Regions from separate parts of the Streptomyces sp. NPDC087844 genome, predicted to be linked through region 1. Evidence: riboswitches for the same ligand, from Rfam matches in the RefSeq annotation. Region 1 holds a riboswitch; each other region holds the start of a gene.
What was found. A riboswitch is a leader RNA that binds a small molecule or an ion and turns the genes downstream of it on or off. The one in region 1 is predicted to bind cobalamin.

Region 1 (3,266 bases):
CGGCGGCCTCATCAACGAAGAGGGAATCCGCACCGAGGTGATCTTCGCGGCGCTCGTCGGCGCCATTCTGTGGAATCTGCTGACCTGGCTCCTGGGTCTGCCCTCCAGTTCGTCCCACGCGCTCTTCGGCGGCCTGATCGGCGCCGCGGTGATGTCGGCGGGCTGGTCCTCGGTGAACGGCTCGACCGTGATCACCAAGGTCCTCCTCCCGGCGATCGCCGCGCCCGTGGTGGCCGGACTCGCCGCGATGCTCGCCACCCGGCTGACGTACCGGATCAGCAGGCAGGCCGGTGAGAAGGCGACCTCCAAGGGGTACCGCGCCGGTCAGATCACCTCCGCGGGGCTGGTCTCGCTGGCCCACGGCACGAACGACGCGCAGAAGACCATGGGCATCATCACCCTGGCCCTGGTCACCGGCGGCGTGCTCGCGCCCGGCTCGAACCCTCCCCTGTGGGTCATCGTCTCGGCCGGTATCGCCATCGCGCTCGGCACCTACCTGGGCGGCTGGCGCATCATCCGCACCATGGGCAGGGGCCTCACCGATCTCGCGCCGCCGCAGGGCTTCGCCGCCCAGACCAGCGCCGCGACGGTCATCCTGGCCTCCTCGCACCTCGGCTTCTCCCTCTCGACCACCCAGTCCTGCTCCGGCGCCGTGATGGGTTCGGGCCTGGGCCGCAAGGGCGGTGTCGTCCGCTGGTCGACCGCGACCCGCATGTTCGTCGCCTGGGGCCTCACGCTCCCCGCCGCCGGTCTGGTCGGCGCGGGCGCCGAGTTCCTGACCCAGCAGGGCACCTGGGGCATCATCCTCACCGGCGCGCTGCTGATCGCCGGCTCCGCGGTCATCTGGACGCTGTCCCGCCGCCAGCCCGTCACCGTCGACAACGTCAACGACGACCACGCGCCCGCGGGCGTCGTGACCACCGCGATCGCCGCGGTCACCCCGCCTCCCGCGGGCCCCGTCGCCACGACCACGAAGGCGACCGACGACCTCAAGACCACCATCCCGGGCCCGGACGCCGAGCCCGCCCGTCCGGCCACGGTGTAAGGAACGAACCGCATGCAGATCGACTGGGCAGCCCTCGGCTCCGTGTTCGGAGTCAGTCTCATCTCCACCGTCGCCCTCGTGGGCCTCTTCACCCTCGGCATCGTCGGCCTCACCAAGCGCGAGTCGGCCGCCGCACAGGGTGGCTCCGCGACCCTCGCGGTCACCGGCGCGTACGCCTGCTTCGCCGCCTGCGCGGCGGCCGTGGCGTACGGGATCTATCTGATCGTCGCCTGACCCTCGCGGCACGTCCGTTCTGTACGGGACGGCCCCGTCGACCCCCACGGTCGGCGGGGCCGTCCCGCGTCCGTGTGTGGGCCTCAGCACACTCTCCCGCCGCAGGTCAACGGCAAGTTGACGGGTGTTCTCGGACCGTGGTGGACTGCCGAGGCCATGTACGTCGGCAGAAGAGGAAGCCGGTGCGAATCCGGCGCGGTCCCGCCACTGTCACCGGGGAATCGATCCCCCCGGGAGCCAGGAACTCTCTCCGTCGGTCTCGTCGAACCAGGGCGTGGACACCCTGAGTGAGGACATATCGCCATGCGCGCCCACCTGTTGTGGACCGGTGTGCCCAGGCCAGGTACGAGGATCTCGTCTCGTGCAGTGGCGGGCTGAACGGATGCGAGCCGATCGCGTCTTCGCGTACGGCGCCGCCGCCGGCCTCCTCGGTGACCTGCTGCTCGGCGATCCCCGCCGGGGACATCCGGTCGCCGCGTTCGGCCGGGCCGCGGGAGCCGTCGAGCGGGCTCTGTGGCGCGACCACCGGGGCCGGGGCGCGCTGCACACCGCCGTGTGCGCGGGCGGCGCCGTCTCCCTCGCCGTGGCCGCCGAGCGTTCCGTACGTACCTCCCCCGTCGCCTCCGTCGTCCTGACCGCGGCCGCCACCTGGGCCGTGGTCGGGGGGACCTCGCTCGGGCGCGAGGCCCGGGCCGTCGGCGGGGCGCTGGCCGCCGGGGACATCGAGGTGGCCCGTGAGCGGCTGCCGCATCTGTGCGGACGCGACCCGCAGGCGCTGGACGCCGACGGGATCGCCCGCGCGGTGGTCGAGTCGGTCGCCGAGAACACCTCCGACGCCGTCGTGGGCGCCCTGGTGTGGGGCGCGGTCGCGGGCGTACCCGGTCTGGTCGGGTTCCGGGCCGTCAACACGCTGGACGCCATGGTCGGGCACAGGTCGGCCCGTCACCGGCGGTACGGATGGGCGTCCGCCCGCCTCGACGACGTGGTGGGGTGGCCCGGGGCACGGCTGACCGCGGTCCTCGCCGCCGTCGCCGGGGGGAATCCGCGAGGGGCCGTCCGCGCCTGGCGCGCCGACGCCGCCAAGCATCCGAGTCCCAACGCCGGGCCCGTGGAGGCCTCGTTCGCGGGTGCGCTCGGAGTACGGCTCGGCGGCACGCTCTCGTACGCGGGACGGGTCGAGCACCGGCCCGTGCTCAACGGTCCGGGGCAGGCCGTGCGCATCGAGGACATCGAGCGGGCCGTCCGGCTCTCGCGGCGCGTGGGCCTGCTCGCGCTGGGCGCGAGTGTCGCCGGGCGGCTGCTCGCCACCTCGCTCACCAGGTCGCTCACCAAGTCGCGGGTCACGAGAGGGCGTACGTCATGAGCGGGGGAACGGGCGGGAGGCCGGGCGGAGGACCGGGCGGGAGGCCGGGCGGCGGGCTGCTCGTCGCCGGTACGACCTCCGACGCGGGCAAGAGCGTCGTGACCGCCGGGATCTGCCGGTGGCTGGTGCGCCGGGGCGTCAAGGTCGCGCCGTTCAAGGCGCAGAACATGTCGCTGAACTCGTTCGTGACGCGCGAGGGCGCGGAGATCGGGCGCGCGCAGGCCATGCAGGCGCAGGCCGCCCGCGTGGAGCCCTCCGTGCTCATGAACCCCGTCCTGCTCAAGCCGGGCGGTGACCGCAGCAGTCAGGTCGTCCTGATGGGGAAGCCCGTCGGCGAGCTGAGTGCGCGCGGCTATCACGGCGGACGCCAGGAGGCGTTGCTCGGAACCGTGCTGGACTGTCTGGCCGAGTTGCGGGGCACGTATGACGCGGTGATCTGTGAGGGAGCGGGCAGTCCCGCCGAGATCAATCTGCGGCGCACCGACATCGTGAACATGGGGATCGCGCGGGGCGCGCGGCTGCCCGTGCTCGTGGTGGGGGACATCGACCGCGGCGGGGTCTTCGCCTCGTTCTTCGGGACGGTGGCCCTGCTGTCGCGCGAGGACCAGGAGCTGGTCGCCGGGT
Region 2 (3,266 bases), on a different contig from region 1:
GGCTATCGCGGTGCGAACACGACGACCCTGCTGATCGCGGGCACGTTCACCGGCGTCGGGGTCGCGGCCATGCACTACATAGGCATGGCCGCCATTCGTGTGAACGGGGACCTGCGGTACGAGGCCCGTACCGTCGCGCTCTCCGTCCTGATCGCCGTCGTCGCCGCGACCGCCGCGCTCTGGGCGGCGGTCGCGATCCGCGGCTTCCTGACCAGCCTGGCGGCGAGCCTGGTCATGGGCGTCGCGGTGACCGGGATGCACTACACGGGGATGGCGGCCGTCAGTGTGCACCTGCACGGCGCGGCCGGCACACCGGATGCGGGCGACTCGGCCCACTCGCTCCTGCTGCCGATGCTCATCGGCCCGGTCCTCTTCCTGGCGCTCGCGGGAGTCGTGGTGATGTTCGACCCGATGCTCGTGCTCGGGGACGGCGACTGGAACCGGACCGCGTCCCGCCGCCGGACGCCCGCCCCGCGCACGGAACCGCCCGCCTGGTCCGGCTCGGCGTTCGAGGCCCCGCCCAGGACGGACCGGCGCGCGTACGAGCCCGGGGAGCCGGGCCGGCGCAACGGCTGAACAGGGTGGCTGTCCCGGTGTCGCCTGGACGGCCCAAGCGGGTCGGCCGCGCCGGGTCAGCCCAGGCGGGGGATCTCGATCGCCGGGCAGCGGTCCATGACCATGTCGAGGCCGGCCGCGCGGGTGCGCTCGTACGCGGCCTCGTCGATCACGCCGAGCTGGAACCAGACGGCCTTGGCGCCGATGGAGACCGCCTCGTCGGCGACGGGGCCGGCCAGGTCGCTGTTGACGAACACATCGACCACGTCGACCTCGAAGGGGATGTCCGCCAAGGAGGCGTATCCCTTCTCCCCGTGGACCGTCTCGGCCTTCGGGTGGACGGGGATCACGCGCTTGCCGTAGCGCTGGAGCACGTTCGCCACGCCGTAGGCGGCACGCCGCTCGTTGGACGACAGGCCCACGACGGCCCAGGTGTCGCCGCTCTCGGTGAGGATCTTGCGGATCGTTGCCGGGTCGCCGTGCACGGGGGGCCTCCTGCGGGTGGGTGTGTGCCTGCTGCGGCGGACAACAGCGGGCGCGGCCCGGGGATTCCCGAGGTCGCGCGGACGGCCGGAGCGGTGACCCTTGGCGCACCCCGCGCAGGAGGTCGGGGCTGCGGGGGCCATGGGCGGGTGCGGCCCGGTCAGGCCGCTCGCGCGGTTCCCCGCGCCCCTGAAAAGCCGGCGGTTCCCGCGAGCCTGGGACCAGAAGCCGGCAGTTGACCTGAGTGTGGTCACCAGTAGCTCCACGCTGTGGTCCTGGGCGTTGACGGGCGGCGGGAGCCGGGGCCTCCGCCGCACTGCCGCGTGGCTGCGAAAGGTGCCGTGATAGCTTGCCGAAGCCAGTCGAACCCATGTACGTGGGTCAGGGAATCCGGTGGAAATCCGGAGCTGACGCGCAGCGGTGAGGGTGACGGGCGGGGCATCGGCCACTGGATCGGATCAACGGTCCGGGAAGGCGCCTCGTCCGGGTGAACCCGAGTCCGAAGACCTGCTGGCGGCCTCCGCGGTCCCGAGACGGCGGGGGAGCACCGTACGACCGGGCTCCGCGTTCGAGCCCTCGACGTCTGAGGAACTTCCGTGCCCATCGCACGCCCCGCCCGTCCTGCCGCCCTGCTCCTGTCCGGGATCGTCCTGCTGACCGGCTGCGGCGGCGCCGACCCGCCCGCCGACGGCAAGGCCCCCGCGGCGGCCGTCACCCTGGAGAACTGCGGCCGCACCGTCCGCGTGGAGTCCCCGCCGCGAAGGGCCGTCTCCCTCAACCAGGGCACCACCGAGATCCTGTTCTCGCTGGGCCTCGCCGACCGGATGGCCGGCACCGCCACCTGGACCGACCCGGTGATGAAGGGCCTGGAGAAGGCCGACGCGAAGGTCGAGCGGATCGCCGACAACAACCCCTCCTTCGAACGGGTCCTGGACGCCGACCCCGACTTCGTCGCCGCCTCGTTCGTGTCCACGCTCGGCAAGGGGGGCGTCGCCACCCGCGAGCAGTTCGAGAAGCTCGGCGTACCCGCGTACGTCTCGCCCTCCGACTGCGCGGGCAAGGACAACACCGGCGACGGCGACGGCGCCCGCGAGCAGCCCCTCGGCATCGACGCCGTCTACGGCGAGATACGTGACCTGGCCGAGGTGTTCGGCGTGCGGGAGCGGGGCGACAAGCTGGTCGCCGAGCTCCGGCAGCGCATGAAGAAGGCCACTTCGGGCATCGACGCCTCGGACGTCTCCCTCCTGTACTGGTTCGCCAACTCCGAGTCGCCCTACATGGCGGGCTGCTGCGGCGCCCCCGGCATCATCACGCGGGCGTTCGGCGCGAGGAACGTCTTCGACGACACCCACGAGGAATGGCCCCAGATCAACTGGGAGACGGTCGCCGACCGCGACCCCGACGTCCTCGTCATCGGCGATCTGACCCGCAAGTCGCAGACCGCCGAGTCCGCGAAGAGGAAGATCGAGTTCCTGGAGTCCGACCCGGTCACCAAGAACATGACCGCCGTGAGGAAGAAGCGGTACGTCCTGCTCAGCGGGCAGGCCATGAACCCGACCATCCGTACCGTCGAGGGCGTCGAACAAGTGGCCGCCGCCCTTCGGGAGTTCGGGCTCACGGGGTGACCCGCCGGGTGACACGGCCGCGCGTGGGACTGCTCTGCGCGGCCGGCGCGGCACTGCTCGTCGCATCGATCGCCGTCGCCATCACCATCGGCCCGGCGGACATCCGCGTAGCCGACGTCTGGTCCGTGGTCGCGTCCCATCTCGGCTGGGGGAGTACGGAACTGAGCCCCATCCGGGACGGGATCGTCTGGCAGCTGCGACTGCCGCGCACCCTGCTGGCCGCCGTCTGCGGAGCCGGGCTCGCCGTGTGCGGCGCGGTGATGCAGTCCCTGCTGCGCAACCCGCTCGCCGACCCCTTCGTCCTCGGGGTGTCCTCCGGAGCGTCGACCGGCGCGGTCGTCGTGGTCGTCCTCGGCGCAGGCGGCGGCCTGGTGTCGGTCTCCGCGGGGGCGTTCCTCGGAGCGCTGCTCTCGTTCGGCCTCGTCCTGCTGCTCAGCCACACCCTCGGCGGGACGACGGACCGCGTGGTGCTCAGCGGTGTCGCCGCGATGCAGCTCTTCTCCGCGCTCACGTCCTTCGTGGTGATGACCGCCGCCGACGCCGAGACCACCCGCGGTGTGCTGTTCTGGCTGCTCGGCTCACTCGGCGGGGTCGGCTGGACCG
Region 3 (3,266 bases), on a different contig from region 1:
GCGCGTCCGCGTCCACGAAGGCGCCGAGGTTGACCGAACCGAGGTTGCAGACCGCGGTCTCCCCGTCGTCCGTGACCTCCAGGATCTCGGTGCACAGGTTCGAGGAGTGGACTGTGTGGCCGGGCAGCGCCGTCTGGTTGGCCGTGCGGTTGGCGGCGTCCTTGAAGGTCATCCAGCCGTTGCCGGTCTGCGCGAGGGTACGCATCATGCGGCCGTACAGCTCACGGGCGGGGATGGTCTTCCTGGCGAGCCCGGCGGCCTCCGCCCTCCGGTACGCGGCGTCGAACTCCTCGCCCCACAGGTCGACCAGCTCGGGCACGTCCGAGGGCGAGAACAGTGACCAGTCGCGGTCCTCGTTCACCCGGCGCATGAACTCGTCGGGGATCCAGTGCGCGAGGTTCAGGTTGTGCGTGCGCCGGGCGTCCTCACCGGTGTTGTCGCGCAGCTCCAGGAACTCCTCGATGTCGGAGTGCCAGGTCTCCAGGTAGACCGCGGCCGCGCCCTTGCGCCGGCCGCCCTGGTTCACCGCGGCGACCGAGGCGTCGAGGGTCTTCAGGAACGGGACGATGCCGTTCGAGTGCCCGTTCGTACCGCGGATCAGCGAACCGCGCGAACGGATCCGGGAGTACGAGAGGCCGATGCCGCCGGCGTGCTTGGAGAGGCGGGCCACCTGGTGGTAGCGGTCGTAGATCGAGTCCAGCTCGTCCAGCGGGGAGTCGAGGAGGTAGCAGGACGACATCTGCGGGTGGCGCGTACCGGAGTTGAAGAGCGTGGGGGAGGAGGGCAGGTAGTCGAGGCGGCTCATCAGCCGGTACAGGGAGGCGACTTCGTCGACGGAGCGGGTCCCCGCTTCTGAATCGAGCACGGTGTCCTCGGCGAGACCGCTCGCCACCCGCAGCATGAAGTGCTGGGGCGTCTCGATGACGGACCGCGTGATCGGGTGCCGCAGCAGGTACCGGCTGTGCAGGGTGCGCAGGCCGAAGTAGCCGAAGCGGTCGTCGGCACCCTCGGCGGAGGCGGCGTCGGTCAGCGCGTCGAGGCGGGCCGCGTGGTGGCGTACGAACTCGGCCGTGCGGTCGGCGATCAGGCCCTCGCGGTGGCCGACGGCGACCGACTCGGAGAAGGAGCGCACGCCCTGCGAGGCGGCCTCCGCGGCGATGGTGACGGTCAGCAGGCGGGCGGCCAGCTTCGAGTACACGGGGTCCTCGGAGATGAGGCCGGCCGCCGCCTCCGTGGCCAGCTCACGCAGTTCGGGCTCGTCCGCGGCGGCGGACCGGCCGCGCAGGGCGGCGGCGGCGACCCGGCCGGGGTCGGCGCCGGGGAGGTCGGCGGTGAAGTCGGTCAGGATCCGCAGCAACGCGGTTCCCGGCCCGTCGGCCTCGGCCCTGTCCTGCTGATCCCGGGTCGCTGTCGCTGTCGCTGTGGCGGAGACCGGATCGGCTGGCGCGATGGTCACGTGGGGCTCTCCCTCGCTCGGCACGGGGCCTCGGCGGGAGGGGGTTCGGGGCACACGGGGGTACGCGCTTCGGGCAGCGGTACGCCGCGTCCACCGGCCCACTCCACGAGGCCCGGACGTCATGCGCCCGGACCGGACGGCCTGGGCGCGCTGTCGGCAGGTGCTCGGACTGACTCCTGTTACGCGACATTCGGGCATGCGGACATCTGACAGCTGAATCCGACATCTGGGCATGCGGGCATATCACGTACAAGTACACCGTTGCGGGACAGTTCCGGATTCGCACCGGATTCCCCTGCGACGACAGCGAGCATGAGCATACATCTTGTGTCGGGTTCCGAAAGCACCCCCACATGTTGTGTCGCGTCGGCCACGGACGGTCGAGCGGGGAGTGTCAGAGCGTCAACTCATAGGTGAGGAGCACGACGTCGTCCAGGTGCGGGAGGGGGTTCCAGTCGCGGACGGGGGTGCGGGTGAAACCGAGGCGCTCGTAGACGCGGTGGGCGCTGTGCATGGTGCGCTGGGTGGACAGCACGACGGCTCCGCAGCCGGCCGTGGCCCGGGCGCGGCCGACGCAGGCGCGCACGAGCAAGGTCCCCACGCCCCGGCCGCGGGCCTCCTTCGCGACCGCCAGCATCCGTATCTCGGCCTCGCCCGCACGCGCGATGTCGGCCATGGGCCCGCCGGACGGCACGAAGGTCACACCGCCGCGAAGCCGGTGCCGGGGCGGGCCCGAGCCCTCCGCGGCGGCGGCTTCGACGGCCACCAGCACGTCGGCGGCGGCGGCGCGCTTCGCCACGTTCCGCAGTTCGCCGAGATACGCGTCGTTCTCCCCGAAGTCGAGCAGTCCGTCCCCGAGGTAGGCCCGCGCGGTGATGTCGCCCAGGGCCGCGTACTCACCGGCCTCCGCCCGTCGGATCACGATGGTCATACGGACCTCAGCCCGTACCCGGCCACAGGGGCAGGGTCGAGACGAAGTCCTTCGTGAAGTCGCGCGGGCCAGGACCGAGGGCCACCCGGCCGGTGAGGCGGGCCCGCGCGGTCAGGGCGGGCGACTCGGGATAGTAGATACGTCCGGCGGCCGAGGGAACGAACACGGTCTGGCCGCGCGTGAGTTCGGCGGCCGACTCCACGATGACCGCCCCCTCCGCGAGCGTCACGAACGACTCGTCGGCGCACACACCGACGGCGAGCGGATCGTGCAGCGGACAGGTGCCGTCCCCGCCGCTGCGACGGTACGCCTCCATGTAGACCCGCAGCAGCCGGGCGGCGAGCGCGGTGCCGGGACCCGCCGCCTCCAGGGCCGCGAGGTCGGCGGGCCCGAACAGCCAGCGGTGCGAGGCGTCCAGGTCGACCATGGTGAACGGGATACCGGACGACAGGACCAGCTCGGCGGCGTCCGGGTCGGCCCACATGTTGAACTCGGCGACCGGAGTGATGTTCCCGGGCACGCGTGCCGCGCCGCCCATGAACACGAACTTGCCGACGCGCTGGGCGAATCCGGGGTCCTCCAGGAGCGCGATCGCCACGTTGGTGAGGGGGCCCGTCGCGCACACGGTCAGCTCGCCCTCGTACTCCCGGGAGAGTCGCAGCAGCGTCTGCGCGGAGGACTCCGCCGGGTGCGCCGCGGTCGAGTCGGGCAGTGTCTCGTCGCCGAGTCCCGCGGGGCCGTGGAAGTCGGCGGCGACGCGGTAGGGGAGGCGGGTCAGGGGGCGGCCCGCGCCGCGGTGGACGGGGACGTCCGCGTCGATGCGGAGGGTTCGCGCCAGGGCGCGGGCGTTGAGGTAGGTCTGCTCCGCGGGGAGGTTGC

Region 2: linked by a shared signal. The riboswitch ahead of ACIOKD_RS22325 (ABC transporter substrate-binding protein) and the one ahead of ACIOKD_RS07160 (cobalamin biosynthesis protein) in region 1 are both predicted to bind cobalamin.
Region 3: linked by a shared signal. The riboswitch ahead of ACIOKD_RS06600 (ribonucleoside-diphosphate reductase subunit alpha) and the one ahead of ACIOKD_RS07160 (cobalamin biosynthesis protein) in region 1 are both predicted to bind cobalamin.

The regions. Positions count from the first base shown of each region.
Region 1 is NZ_JBIUVD010000003.1:59,812-63,077, forward strand. Features, by position in the region: gene ACIOKD_RS07150 (anion permease) at 1-1,045, shown strand, start outside; gene ACIOKD_RS07155 (hypothetical protein) at 1,058-1,279, shown strand; cobalamin riboswitch at 1,412-1,548, shown strand; gene ACIOKD_RS07160 (cobalamin biosynthesis protein) at 1,662-2,642, shown strand; gene ACIOKD_RS07165 (cobyric acid synthase) at 2,639-3,266, shown strand, end outside.
Region 2 is NZ_JBIUVD010000011.1:93,865-97,130, forward strand. Features, by position in the region: gene ACIOKD_RS22315 (MHYT domain-containing protein) at 1-576, shown strand, start outside; gene ACIOKD_RS22320 (CoA-binding protein) at 633-1,040, opposite strand; cobalamin riboswitch at 1,381-1,568, shown strand; gene ACIOKD_RS22325 (ABC transporter substrate-binding protein) at 1,635-2,663, shown strand; gene ACIOKD_RS22330 (FecCD family ABC transporter permease) at 2,672-3,266, shown strand, end outside.
Region 3 is NZ_JBIUVD010000002.1:673,601-676,866, forward strand. Features, by position in the region: gene ACIOKD_RS06600 (ribonucleoside-diphosphate reductase subunit alpha) at 1-1,456, opposite strand, end outside; cobalamin riboswitch at 1,594-1,793, opposite strand; gene ACIOKD_RS06605 (GNAT family N-acetyltransferase) at 1,851-2,387, opposite strand; gene ACIOKD_RS06610 (nucleoside hydrolase) at 2,395-3,266, opposite strand, start outside.